One region of the Pseudomonas sp. KU43P genome, then DNA from elsewhere that is predicted to be linked to it. Evidence: predicted binding sites of a transcription regulator. Region 1 holds the regulator's gene; the other holds the start of a gene.
The links. The regulator FliA, encoded in region 1, starts transcription of late flagellar genes. The targets are predictions, from matches to a motif close to CTAAAGTTTNNNNNNNNNNNGCCGNTAA.
Positions count from the first base shown of each region.

Region 2: the regulator FliA is predicted to act here: its motif matches at 4,898-4,925, upstream of motA (flagellar motor stator protein MotA).

Region 1 covers NZ_AP019365.1:1,733,877-1,740,142, forward strand. The annotation lists gene flhA (flagellar biosynthesis protein FlhA) at 47-2,176, shown strand; gene flhF (flagellar biosynthesis protein FlhF) at 2,188-3,495, shown strand; gene fleN (flagellar synthesis regulator FleN) at 3,589-4,422, shown strand; gene fliA (RNA polymerase sigma factor FliA) at 4,419-5,159, shown strand; gene KU43P_RS08000 (chemotaxis response regulator CheY) at 5,278-5,652, shown strand; gene KU43P_RS08005 (protein phosphatase CheZ) at 5,671-6,266, shown strand, end outside.
Region 2 covers NZ_AP019365.1:564,503-570,768, reverse strand. The annotation lists gene KU43P_RS02540 (trimeric intracellular cation channel family protein) at 1-522, opposite strand, end outside; gene orn (oligoribonuclease) at 614-1,156, opposite strand; gene rsgA (small ribosomal subunit biogenesis GTPase RsgA) at 1,296-2,327, shown strand; gene KU43P_RS02525 (molecular chaperone Tir) at 2,441-2,920, shown strand; gene motB (flagellar motor protein MotB) at 2,965-3,978, opposite strand; gene motA (flagellar motor stator protein MotA) at 3,982-4,833, opposite strand; gene KU43P_RS02510 (HDOD domain-containing protein) at 4,964-6,266, shown strand, end outside.

The DNA of each region.
Region 1 (6,266 bases):
CCAAGCGCCCCTTGGGCGTCAAAGTTTTGCATGAAGAGGACTCGCGGTGGATCGCACTCAGTTAATCAGCAACGCCCGGCAAAACCTGGCCGGTCTCGGCCGGGGCAACCTGGGGGTGCCGTTGTTGCTGCTGGTGATGTTGGCAATGATGATGTTGCCGATACCGCCGTTCCTGCTCGACGTCTTCTTCACCTTCAACATCGCCCTGTCGATCGTGGTCCTGCTGGTCTGCGTGTACGCTTTGCGTCCGCTGGATTTCGCCGCGTTCCCCACCATCCTGCTGGTGGCCACGCTGCTGCGCCTGGCCCTGAACGTCGCCTCCACGCGGGTGGTCATGCTTCACGGCCAGGAAGGCCACGGCGCTGCGGGCAAGGTGATCCAGGCCTTCGGTGAGGTGGTGATCGGCGGCAACTACGTGGTCGGTGCGGTGGTGTTCGCCATCCTCATGATCATCAACTTCGTGGTGGTGACCAAAGGTGCCGGGCGTATCTCCGAAGTAAGCGCGCGCTTCACCCTCGACGCCATGCCCGGCAAGCAGATGGCCATCGATGCCGACCTCAACGCCGGCCTCATCGATCAGGCCCAGGCCAAGTTGCGCCGCGCCGAGGTGGCCCAGGAAGCCGAGTTCTACGGCTCCATGGACGGTGCCAGCAAGTTCGTCCGAGGCGACGCCATTGCCGGCCTGCTGATCCTGTTCATCAACCTGATCGGCGGCATGCTCATCGGCATGCTACAGCACGGCATGAGCTTCGGCGATGCCGGCCGGGTGTACGCCCTGCTGACCATCGGTGACGGTTTGGTGGCGCAATTGCCATCTCTGCTGCTGTCCACCGCCGCCGCGATCATGGTCACCCGTGCCTCGGGCTCCGAGGACATGGGCAAGCTGATCAACCGGCAGATGTTCGATTCGCCAAAAGCCCTGGCGGTGTCGGCGGGGCTGATGATCGTCATGGGCCTGGTGCCAGGCATGCCGCACGTCGCCTTCCTCAGCCTCGGCCTGTTGGCCGGTGGCGGCGCTTACCTGGTGTGGAAAAAGCAGCAGAAGGCCAAGGTGCAGGCGCAGCAGGAAGCGCAGCGCCAGCAGGACCTGCTGCCCTCGCCGCAGCGTGCGATGGAAACCAAGGAGCTGGGCTGGGACGATGTCACGCCCATCGACATGATCGGCCTGGAGGTTGGCTACCGGCTGATCCCACTGGTCGACCGTAACCAGGGTGGCCAGCTGCTGGCGCGGATCAAGGGGGTGCGCAAGAAGCTCTCCCAGGACCTGGGCTTCCTCATGCCCACCGTGCACATTCGCGACAACCTCGACCTGCAGCCCAGCGCCTACCGCCTGACGCTGATGGGGGTGATTCTGGCCGAAGCGGAGATTTATCCGGACCGTGAGCTGGCGATCAACCCGGGGCAGGTGTTCGGCACCCTCAACGGCATTGCCGCGCGCGACCCGGCGTTCGGCCTGGAGGCGGTGTGGATCGATATCGGCCAGCGCGCTCAGGCGCAGTCGCTGGGCTACACCGTGGTCGACGCCAGTACCGTGGTGGCCACCCACCTCAACCAGATCCTGCAGAAGCACTGCCACGAACTGATCGGTCACGAGGAAGTGCAGCAACTGCTGCAGGTATTGTCCAAGGCTTCGCCTAAACTTGCCGAGGAATTGGTGCCCGGTGTCATTTCCTTGTCGGGCCTGCTCAAGGTCCTGCAAGCGTTGCTCGCCGAACAAGTGCCAGTACGCGACATTCGCAGTATTGCCGAGGCCATCGCCAACAATGCCGGCAAGAGTCAAGATACCGCCGCGCTGGTCGCGGCAGTGCGCGTCGGATTGTGTCGTGCCATCGTGCAAAGCATTGTCGGCGTTGAGTCCGAGCTGCCTGTGATCACCCTTGAGCCAAGGTTGGAACAGATTTTGCTCAATAGTCTGCAAAGGGCCGGGCAAGGTCAGGAAGACGGTGTTCTTCTGGAGCCGAGCATGGCCGAAAAGCTGCAGCGTTCGTTGATCGAGGCGGCCCAGCGTCAGGAGATGCAGGGCCAGCCGGCCATCCTTCTGGTTGCCGGCCCGATTCGAGCCATGCTGTCGCGCTTCGGTCGCCTGGCTGTACCGAATTTGCATGTTCTGGCGTATCAGGAAATACCGGATAACAAGCAAGTCACCATCGTTGCCACCGTGGGCCCCAACGGCTGAGGTAGTGGGTTATGCAAGTTAAGCGTTTTTTCGCCGCCGATATGCGTCAGGCCATGAAGCTGGTCCGTGATGAGCTGGGCTCCGATGCCGCCATCATCGGCAACCGCCGCATCGCCGGCGGTGTCGAGCTGACGGCCGCGCTGGACTACAAGCTGTCCGCGCTGGCCCCGCGCGTGCCCAACGCCGAGCTGGAAGAAGAGCTGCGCAAGACCCAGACGCGCATCGCCACTGCCCAGGCCGAGCTGGACAACCGTGAAGACGCCAGCGAAGGCAATCGCCAATTGTTCGCCGGGCAGTCGCTGACTGCTTCCGAACCGTTGATCGAACCGCATGTGGATGTGCCGGTGGCGCCTGCCGCGCCAGCACCTGCGGCGGTCGATCAGCGCGTGTTCGATGCCATGCGCTCCGAGCTCTCGGGTCTGCGCGAGCTGCTGGAAGTGCAGCTCGGCTCGCTGGCCTGGAACCAGTTGCAGGGCGCCAAGCCTGCACAAGCCAACCTGTGGCGTCGCCTGCAGCGCATCGGCCTGTCCGGCCCGATCGCCCGCGAGCTGCTCGACCTCACTGCCGAGATCGAAGAGCCGCGCCAGGCCTGGCGCATGCTCCTGGCGCACCTGGCGCGGATGATCGAAGTGCCCGAGGTCGAGCCGATCGAAGAGGGCGGGGTGATCGCGGTGGTCGGCCCGGCCGGCATGGGCAAGACCACCACGCTGGCCAAGCTGGCTGCCCGCTACGTGCTCAAGTACGGCCCGCAGAACCTGGCCCTGGTGAGCATGGACAGCTTCCGTATCGGCGCCCAGGAGCAGCTCAAGACATTGGGCCGCATCCTCAACGTGCCGGTGACCTACGTCGACCCGGGCCAGTCGCTGGCCCAGGCACTGGAGCCGCTGCTGCGCAAGCGCGTGGTGCTGATCGATACCGCTGGCCTGCAGGCCAGCGACCCGGCCCTGCGCATGCAGCTGGAAACCCTGGCTGGACGCGGCATCGCCGCGAAGAATTACCTGGTGCTGGCCACCACCAGCCAGAAACAGGTGCTCACCGCTGCCTACCACAGCTACAAGCGCTGCGGCCTGGCCGGTTGTATCCTGACCAAACTCGATGAAACGGCGAGCCTCGGCGATGTGCTGAGCCTGGCCATCAGTCATGAACTGCCCGTGGCCTACCTGACGGATGGCCCGCGCATTCCTGACGACCTGCACCTGCCGCGCCCGCACCAGTTGGTGACCCGCGCCGTCAACGTGCAGTTGCAGGACGAGCCCAGCGAAGAGGCCATGGCCGACATGTTCGCTGATCTCTATCACAACCCGCGTCGAGCAGGTTGATGATGAAGCGTGTGCAAAATACCTACACCAAGGGGGCCGCAGTAATGCCCCTAGTGTGGCTTGGGTCCAAGCGAGACAAGGTAAACAACGAACATGGGTAGCATGCATCCCGTACAGGTGATCGCCGTCACCGGTGGTAAAGGTGGCGTCGGCAAAACTAACGTTTCAGTGAACCTGTCCCTGGCGCTGGCCGAACTCGGCCGCCGGGTCATGCTGCTGGACGCCGACCTGGGCCTGGCCAATGTCGACGTGTTGCTGGGCCTGACCCCTAAACGCACCTTGGCCGATGTGATCGAAGGGCGCTGCGAATTGCGCGATGTGCTGCTGCAAGGGCCGGGCGGTGTACGCATCGTGCCGGCGGCCTCGGGCACCCAGAGCATGGTGCACTTGGCCCCGGCTCAGCACGCCGGCCTGATTCAGGCGTTCAGCGAGATCGGTGACAACCTCGACGTGCTGGTGATCGACACCGCTGCGGGCATTGGTGACTCGGTAGTCAGCTTCGTCCGTGCGGCCCAGGAAGTGTTGCTGGTGGTGTGCGACGAACCGACTTCCATCACCGACGCCTACGCGTTGATCAAGTTGCTCAACCGCGACTACGGGATGAACCGTTTCCGCGTGCTGGCCAACATGGCGCAGAGTCCGCAGGAAGGGCGCAACCTGTTCGCCAAGCTGACCAAGGTCACCGACCGTTTCCTCGACGTGGCCCTGCAGTACGTGGGCGCCGTGCCTTACGACGAGTGCGTGCGCAAGGCGGTGCAGAAGCAGCGGGCCGTGTATGAAGCCTTCCCGCGCTCCAAGTGTGCGCTGGCCTTCAAGGCCATCGCCCAGAAAGTCGACAGCTGGCCGCTGCCGGCCAACCCGCGCGGGCACCTGGAGTTCTTCGTCGAGCGCCTGGTGCAACCCACCAGCGCAGGGCCGGTGCTATGAACGCGAGCGGTTTCAAGATGTACAGCAAGGCATCCAAGGACGCCCAGTACGAATTGATCGAACGCTACGCCCCGTTGGTCAAGCGCATCGCCTACCACCTGCTGGCGCGCCTGCCAGCCAACGTGCAGGTCGAAGACCTGATCCAGGCCGGCATGATCGGCCTGCTGGAAGTCGCCAACAAGTACGACGCCAGCAAGGGCGCGAGCTTCGAAACCTATGCCGGCATCCGCATCCGTGGCGCGATGCTCGACGAGGTGCGCAAGGGCGATTGGGCACCGCGTTCGGTGCACCGCAACACCCGCATGGTCAGCGACGCGATGCGCGCCGTTGAAGCCAGAACCGGCCGCGACGCTAAAGATCATGAAGTTGCTGCCGAACTCCAATTGAGTCTCGATGATTACTACGGGATCTTGAACGATACCTTGGGTAGCCGCCTGTTCAGTTTCGACGACCTGTTGCAGGACGGCGAGCACGAAGGGCTGCACGAGGACGGTGCCAGTGGCCAGGTCGAGCCATCGCGGGACTTGGAAGACGAGCGCTTCCAGGCGGCCTTGACCGATGCCATTGCCAACCTGCCGGAGCGTGAGCGGCTGGTGCTGGCGCTGTACTACGACGAAGAGCTGAACCTCAAGGAGATCGGTGAGGTGCTGGGGGTCAGCGAGTCGCGTGTCAGCCAGCTGCACAGCCAGTGCGCCGCGCGCCTGCGCAGCCGTTTGGGGGAATGGCGGGCGCGTTGAGCCCGAGGTCGTTGCAGTCGTTTTCCACGTGCGTTTTCCATGTTGCACCGATTTGATTGAATGCGTGCTCGCAGCCGAGCGCGTTTGAGACTGCTTGGAGGTCTACTTGAACAAAGACATGAAAATCCTCATCGTTGACGACTTTTCGACGATGCGGCGGATCATCAAGAATCTGTTGCGTGATCTGGGCTTCACCAACACCGACGAGGCCGACGACGGCACCACGGCGCTGCCGATGCTCGAAAGCGGCCATTACGACTTCCTGGTGACCGACTGGAACATGCCCGGCATGTCCGGTATCGACCTGCTGCGCAAGGTGCGCGCCCATGACCGCCTCAAGGGCATGCCGGTGCTGATGGTGACCGCCGAAGCCAAGCGCGACCAGATCATCGAAGCGGCCCAGGCCGGCGTCAATGGTTACGTGGTCAAGCCGTTCACCGCCCAGGTGCTCAAAGAAAAGATCGAGAAGATCTTCGAACGCGTCAACGGCTGAGTCACGTCAGGGGGCGCCATGGAATCAACACAAACGTCTTTGGGGGAGTTCGAATCGACCCTGAAGAAGCATGCCCAGGAGCTGGTCGAAAGCCTGGAACGGGGGCGTTTCGGCGAGGCGGTGCAGCTGATCCATCAGCTCAACCAGACCCGCGACCGTGGCCTGTACCAGGAAGTCGGCAAGCTCACCCGTGAGCTGCACAGCGCGATCGTCAGCTTCCAGATCGACCCGGCCATGCCGCAGGCCGAGGAAGTCTCGCAGATCACCGACGCCACCGAGCGCCTGTCCTACGTGGTCAAACTCACCGAAGGTGCCGCCAACCGCACCATGGACTTGGTGGAGGAGAGCACACCCGTGCTCAACGACCTGGCGGCCGAAGCGCAGAACCTTAGCGTCGACTGGCAGCGCTTCATGCGCCGCGAAGTCGCCGCGCCGGAATTCCGCGAGCTGGTCAAGCGCGTCGACAGTTTCCTGACGCACAGCGCCGAGGGTAACCGCAAGGTCTCCGGCCACCTCAACGACATTCTCCTGGCCCAGGACTACCAAGACCTGACTGGCCAGGTGATCAAGCGCGTCACTGCGCTGGTGACCGAAGTCGAAAGCAATCTGCTCAA
Region 2 (6,266 bases), 1.2 Mb from region 1:
CAACATGGCCTGCTCGGCTGGCAACTTGAAATACACGCACCCCAGGTAGAACCACGCCGCCGCAAACGACACGCTTGCATACAGCTCACGACGAAACACCAACGGAATGTCGTTGCAGAAGATGTCCCGCAAAATACCGCCGAACACCCCGGTAATCACCCCGCTGATCGACGCCACCAGCATGCCCTGCCCCATTTCCAGCGCCGTCATGCAGCCAATCAGGGTAAAGGCCACCAGCCCAAGGGCGTCTAGCACCAGGAAAAGCGAGCGTAGACGGCGCATCATCGGGGCGATGAAAATCGTCAGCAGCGCAGCCAGGCTGGTCAGCACCAGGTACTCGGGGTGTTTCACCCAGGTCAATGGGTAATGCCCGAGCAGTACGTCGCGCACCGAGCCACCACCCAGGGCGGTGACACAGGCGATCAGCACCACGCCGAACCAGTCCATGCCGCGGCGGCCGGCAGACAAGGCGCCGGTCATGGCTTCGGCGGTGATGGCGATGAGGTAGAGCATCAGCAACATGGTGCGGGTCCGTGCGAGAAAGGCGCGCAGTCTAACCAGTTGCCCCAGGCACCAAAAGAGGGCGCCGATACATTATCTGCGCCCCTTCGGCTCACACCTTGATGAAGTGTTCGCGGTAGTGACGCAGTTCGGCGATCGACTCGCGGATATCGTCCAACGCCAGGTGGGTGCTGCCCTTCTTGAAGCTGTCACGCACGTCCGGCGCCCAGCGTGCAGCCAGCTCCTTCACGGTGGAGACGTCGAGGTTGCGGTAGTGGAAGTAGTTTTCCAGGCTGCGCATGTGACGATAGAGGAAGCGGCGGTCCTGGCAGATGCTGTTGCCGCAGATCGGCGACTTGCCTTTGGGCACCCACTGCTCGAGGAAGGCGATGGTCTGCGCCTCGGCTTCGGCCATGCTGACCTTGCTTTCGCGCACGCGCTGGGTCAGACCCGAGGCGCCGTGGGTGCGGGTATTCCACTCGTCCATGCGCGCCAGCACTTCGTCGCTGTGGTGGATCGCGATTACCGGCCCTTCGGCCAGGGTGTTCAGCTCGCTGTCGGTGACAATGGTGGCCATCTCGATGATGACGTCGCTATCCGGATCCAGACCGGTCATTTCCAGGTCGATCCAGATCAAATTCTGTGGGTTCTGCATGCAGGGCTCCTCGTATAGGCGCTCATATTAGCCTAGCGGGAGTGGCCTGCGCATGCGCGCTGCTACGCCAAGGGCAATGGTCCGGCGCCTGGCGTGCTAAACTGCCCGCCGATTTCATTCGCCCCTCCACGGAACTTCCATGGCCAAACGCCAGCTCAACCGCCGCCAGAACTGGCGTATCGAAAAAATCCAGAACGAACGCGCCGCACGCGCCGCCAAACGCGAACAGCATGCGCTGCAGGAGCTGGAGGGTGGCGACCTGGGGCCGGAACAACTCGGCCTGGTGATTGCCCACTTCGGTGTGCAGGTCGAGGTCGAGGCCCAGGACGGCGAGGCCGCAGGCCAGGTATTCCGCTGCCACCTGCGGGCCAACCTGCCGGCGCTGGTCACCGGCGACCGGGTGGTATGGCGTGCAGGCAACCAGGGCATTGGCGTGATCGTCGCGCAGATGCCGCGCAGCACCGAACTGTGCCGGCCGAACAACCACGGCCAGCTCAAGCCAGTGGCGGCCAACGTCGATTTGATCGTGATCGTGTTCGCGCCGGCTCCCGAGCCACACCCGAACCTGATCGACCGCTACCTGGTGGCCGCCGAGCATGCCGGCATCCGCCCGCTGCTGCTGCTGAACAAGGCCGACCTGATCGACGAAGAAAACGGCCCGGGCTTGCACGCCTTGCTCGAAGTCTACCGCGAGCTGGGATACCCGCTGCTGGAAGTCTCGGCGCACCACGGCGACGGCATGCAGCGCTTGCAGCAGATGCTGGACGGGCACATCAGCGTGTTCGTCGGCCAGTCGGGCGTGGGCAAGTCATCGCTGGTGAACAGCCTGTTGCCCGATGCCGGCACCCGCGTGGGCGATCTTTCAGAATGGTCCGGCCAGGGCACGCATACCACCACCACTGCGCGCTTGTACCACTTCCCCAATGGCGGTGACCTGATCGACTCGCCTGGCATTCGCGAGTTCGGCCTGGGCCATGTCAGCCGCAGCGACGTGGAAGATGGCTTCATCGAGTTCCGAGACCTGTTCGGCACCTGCCGTTTTCGCGACTGCAAGCACGACCGCGAGCCCGGTTGCGCGCTGCTCAAGGCGCTGGAAGAAGGCCGTATCAAGCCGCAACGGATGAGCAGCTACCGCTCGATCATTGCCAGCCTGCCGGAAGATAGCTACTGATCTGTAGGATCTTTTACTGCAGAACGTAGGAAAGCTCCGGATTTACCGTCATCTATTGCTCCGCTTGCTGCTTTCCCTGATGGTCATGTCTTCTATCAGGGAGGGCAACCGAAATGCCGGTGTTCATCAGCTACCGCCACGAAGAGCGGCTTGACGCCTTCATTCTCAACGAGCGCCTGCTGCTCGAAGGCATTCCCGCACAACTGGTCCTGTTCGACTGTGACGGGCAGACCAGCGAAGACCTGTATGGCAGCTTCTGCCAGCACATAAGTGATGCGACCCACTGGATTGGCCTGCTGCCAGAGGACTTCACCGAAGATTGGTGGACAGCCTGGCTGTTGGGGGCAGCGGTAATGGCCAGCCGCAGGGTGAGTTTCTTCCAGCCCGCCGGCGATGCGCTGCCAGCGCACCTGGGTAGATGGCCGACAATGCGCGAGCGAACGCATATCGACCTGTTCGTCAGGGCTTATCACGACGAACGCACCTTCGCCCGCGCCCTGACCCTGCCGGCGCCGGGTGGCAGCTGGGCGGACCGGGACAACGCGGACTACTTCCATGCCGACCTGAAGGCCAAGATTCGGCGAGGGTTTTGAAAGCAAAGGGGCCGGCGATGGGGTGCGCAGCGGCCCCTCGGGCCTTACTGGTCCTTGGCCTCATCCATCTTCAAGGTACCGTCCTCGAAGATGTTCAGCTTCTGGCGCAGCTCACGGGGCTGCATCGGCGCATCGTCAGCGCCAGGTGCCGTCGAAGCACCGGGCGCTGCAGGCGCGGGCGCCTGAGCCGGTGGCGCCTCTGGCGTACCCTGCTCGCCCTCGATGTTGCGCTGGGCCTTCTTGGTCAGAACGATGATGTCGATACGGCGGTTGACCGGGTTGAACGGGTCCTTGCGGTCAAACAGCGACGACGAGGCATACCCCACAACACGCGCCACCTGGTCATCCGGGTAGCCACCCGCCACCAGCGCACGGCGCGCGGCATTGGCGCGGTTGGCCGAAAGCTCCCAGTTGCCGAATTCGCCACTGCCCGAATAAGGCTTGGCATCGGTATGGCCACTGATGCTGATCTTGTTCGGCACCGCCTTGATGGTGTCGGCCATGGCCAGCAGGATGTCTTCGAAGTACGGCTGCAGACGGGCACTGCCAATGTCGAACATCGGCCGGTTCTCGGCGTCCATGATCTGGATGCGCAAGCCATCCTGGGTGATCTCGAACAGGATCTGGTCCTTGAACTTCTGCAGCTGCGGGTTCTCTTCGACCTTGTTCTGCAACTCTTGCAGCAACAGCTCCAGGCGCTCGCGCTCGACCTGTTCGGCCATGGTCTCGACCTGGTCCTTGTCCAGTTGGATGCTGGTGTCAGGCGTAGGCTCGGACTTCTCTTCCGGGTTGATGGTCTTTTCCGGTGCCAGTTGCGGAGAGCCACCCAGGTCGATGATGTAGGGCGTTCCACTCTCGGAAAAGCCGATCGGATCCTTGAAATAGCCGGCGATGGCGATCTTCTGCTCAGGCGTGGCCGTGGACAGCAGCCACAGCACGAGGAAGAAGGCCATCATCGCTGTGGCGAAGTCGGCGAAGGCGATCTTCCAGGCACCGCCATGATGCCCGCCACCATAGCGCTTGACGCGCTTGATGATTATCGGCTGATTGTTTTCCATGGATCAGCGACCGCGAACCGCTTGTTCCAGCTCGGCGAAGCTCGGGCGGTGCTTCGGATACAGCACTTTGCGCCCGAATTCCACGGCCAGCGAAGGCGGCATGCCGGAGGCCGAAGCCACCAGCGACGCCTTGATCGATTCATAGAGATTGAGCTCTTCCTTGGCATCGTGCTCCAGGCACTTGGCCAGCGGGCCGAAGAAGCCATAGGCCGCCAGAATACCGAAGAAGGTACCGACCAGCGCCGCACCCACGTGCAGGCCGATGGACTTCTGGTCGCCATCACCCAGCGACGCCATGGTCACCACGATACCCAGTACCGCCGCGACGATACCGAAACCCGGCATGCCGTCGGCAATGCCGCTGACCGCGTGCGACGGGTGCTCGAGTTCTTCCTTCATGCTCAGCAGTTCCATGTCGAACAGGCCCTCAAGCTCGTGCGGCGCCATGTTGCCGGTGGACATGATGCGCAGGTAGTCGCAGATGAAGGCGGTCATGCGCTCATCGCCCAGCACGGCGGGGTATTTGGCAAAGATCGGACTGGCTGCGGCGTCTTCGATATCACTCTCGATGGCCATCATGCCTTCACGGCGGCTCTTGTTGAGGATCTCGTAGATGAGGCCCAGTACTTCCAGGTAGAACGTATGAGTGAAGCGCGTGCCGAACATCTTCATCGACTTCTTGATTACATGCATGGTCATGTAACCAGGGTTGGCCTGCATGAATGCGCCAAAGGCCGCACCGCCGATGATCAGCACTTCGAACGGCTGGATCAGCGCCGCGATCTTGCCGTGGGAGAGCACATATCCGCCGAGCACGCTCGCGAATACGACGATGATGCCGATAATTTTAGCCATAGGTTCAAAGCACTTGCTGTCGTGGTCAGGGTGAGGGACGGGAGCTTTAAAACTCTTCTTCTACTTATCGGCAGAACTGCGCCAGACTATAGCCACATAATGAGAAAAGCCAGTTCGGACTGATGTCAAAATGCCAATGGAATCCAAGGTGCCCACTCAGAATCCGCGTACCCTAGAAGCCTGGGTCAAGCTGCTCGACGGTGTCCGTGTACCGGTACCGAAGCAGAGTTACGACCGGGTCATGAGCGCCATCAACGATAGCCGCCGCTCCCTGCGCGACATCGCCGAACTGATGCAGGACAGCCCGGCCCTGGTGCTGTCGGTGATGCGCGAGGCCAACCACCCGGCCAACGCCAGCCAGGCCGAGCCTGCCGAAAGCCTGGAAATTGCCCTCAACCGCCTGGGCCTGGCGCGTACCCGCGAGCTGCTCATGCGCCTGCCGGCCCTGCCGGATGACGATATCCCACCTGTACTGCGCCAGTTTCTGCTGATCAGCCAACACGCTTCTCAACAGGCCAGCGGGCTGTTCGCAAGCCGCCTGGCGCGGCTTTGGCAGGAGATTCACTGGGGCAGCCTGCTGTTTCTCTCGCCACTGTGGCCAATGGCGCTTACCTACCCGAAACTGCTCGATGCCTGGGAACTGCGGGTTATCCACAAGGGCGAAGAGGCCGAAGAGGTCGAGCTCGAACTGTTTGGCGTACGCATCATCGCGCTGTGTCGGGCCTTGGCCGAGCACTGGCGACTGTCGCAGTGGGTCACCCAGGGCTACCGCATGCTACTGGAGGAGCGCGAACAGCTTGGCCAGATCCTCGCCATCGCCCGCGACGAAGACCTCCTGAGCCAGCAGCATCGCCTGGACGAAGCTCCCGCACTGAGCCGCTGGTTCAACCAGCCGGCCAATACCGTACTGCTGGCCAACAACCTGGCCCTGGCTGCGCAAGTGGGTTGGGACAACCCTCATCTACTGCGCTGGCAGTTACTGACCGCGCTGTATTTGCAGACCTCGCTGGAAGATGTGCAACAACAGGTTCACCAACAGGCTGCCGCCAGTGCCCGGCGCCACGCCAGGCACGCGCTGTTCCACCCGGCCGAGGCGCTGCTCTGGCCCTGGCACCAGCGCCGCCCACATCCCGACATGCTGGCGCCCCCGCCGCCTTCCCCCGAGCAACTCGGCCGCTGGCGCACGCTGTGCCAGGACCTATTGGCCCAGCCCAGCCCGTTCAGCAATGGCGTACACTTGGCCACTCAGGCACGCGAGGCCCTACAGGCGTGCGGTATGCAGCGCATTCTGCTGCTCAGCCTGGACAAGGCCAGCGACCTGCTGCGCGTGCAGCAGGCGGCCGGCCTGCCCAAGGAGGCAGCGGCAATTGCCCTGCCCCTTGCGCAGAACAAGCTGCTGCAGAAACTAGTCAGCAAAGCCGGACAACTGCGCC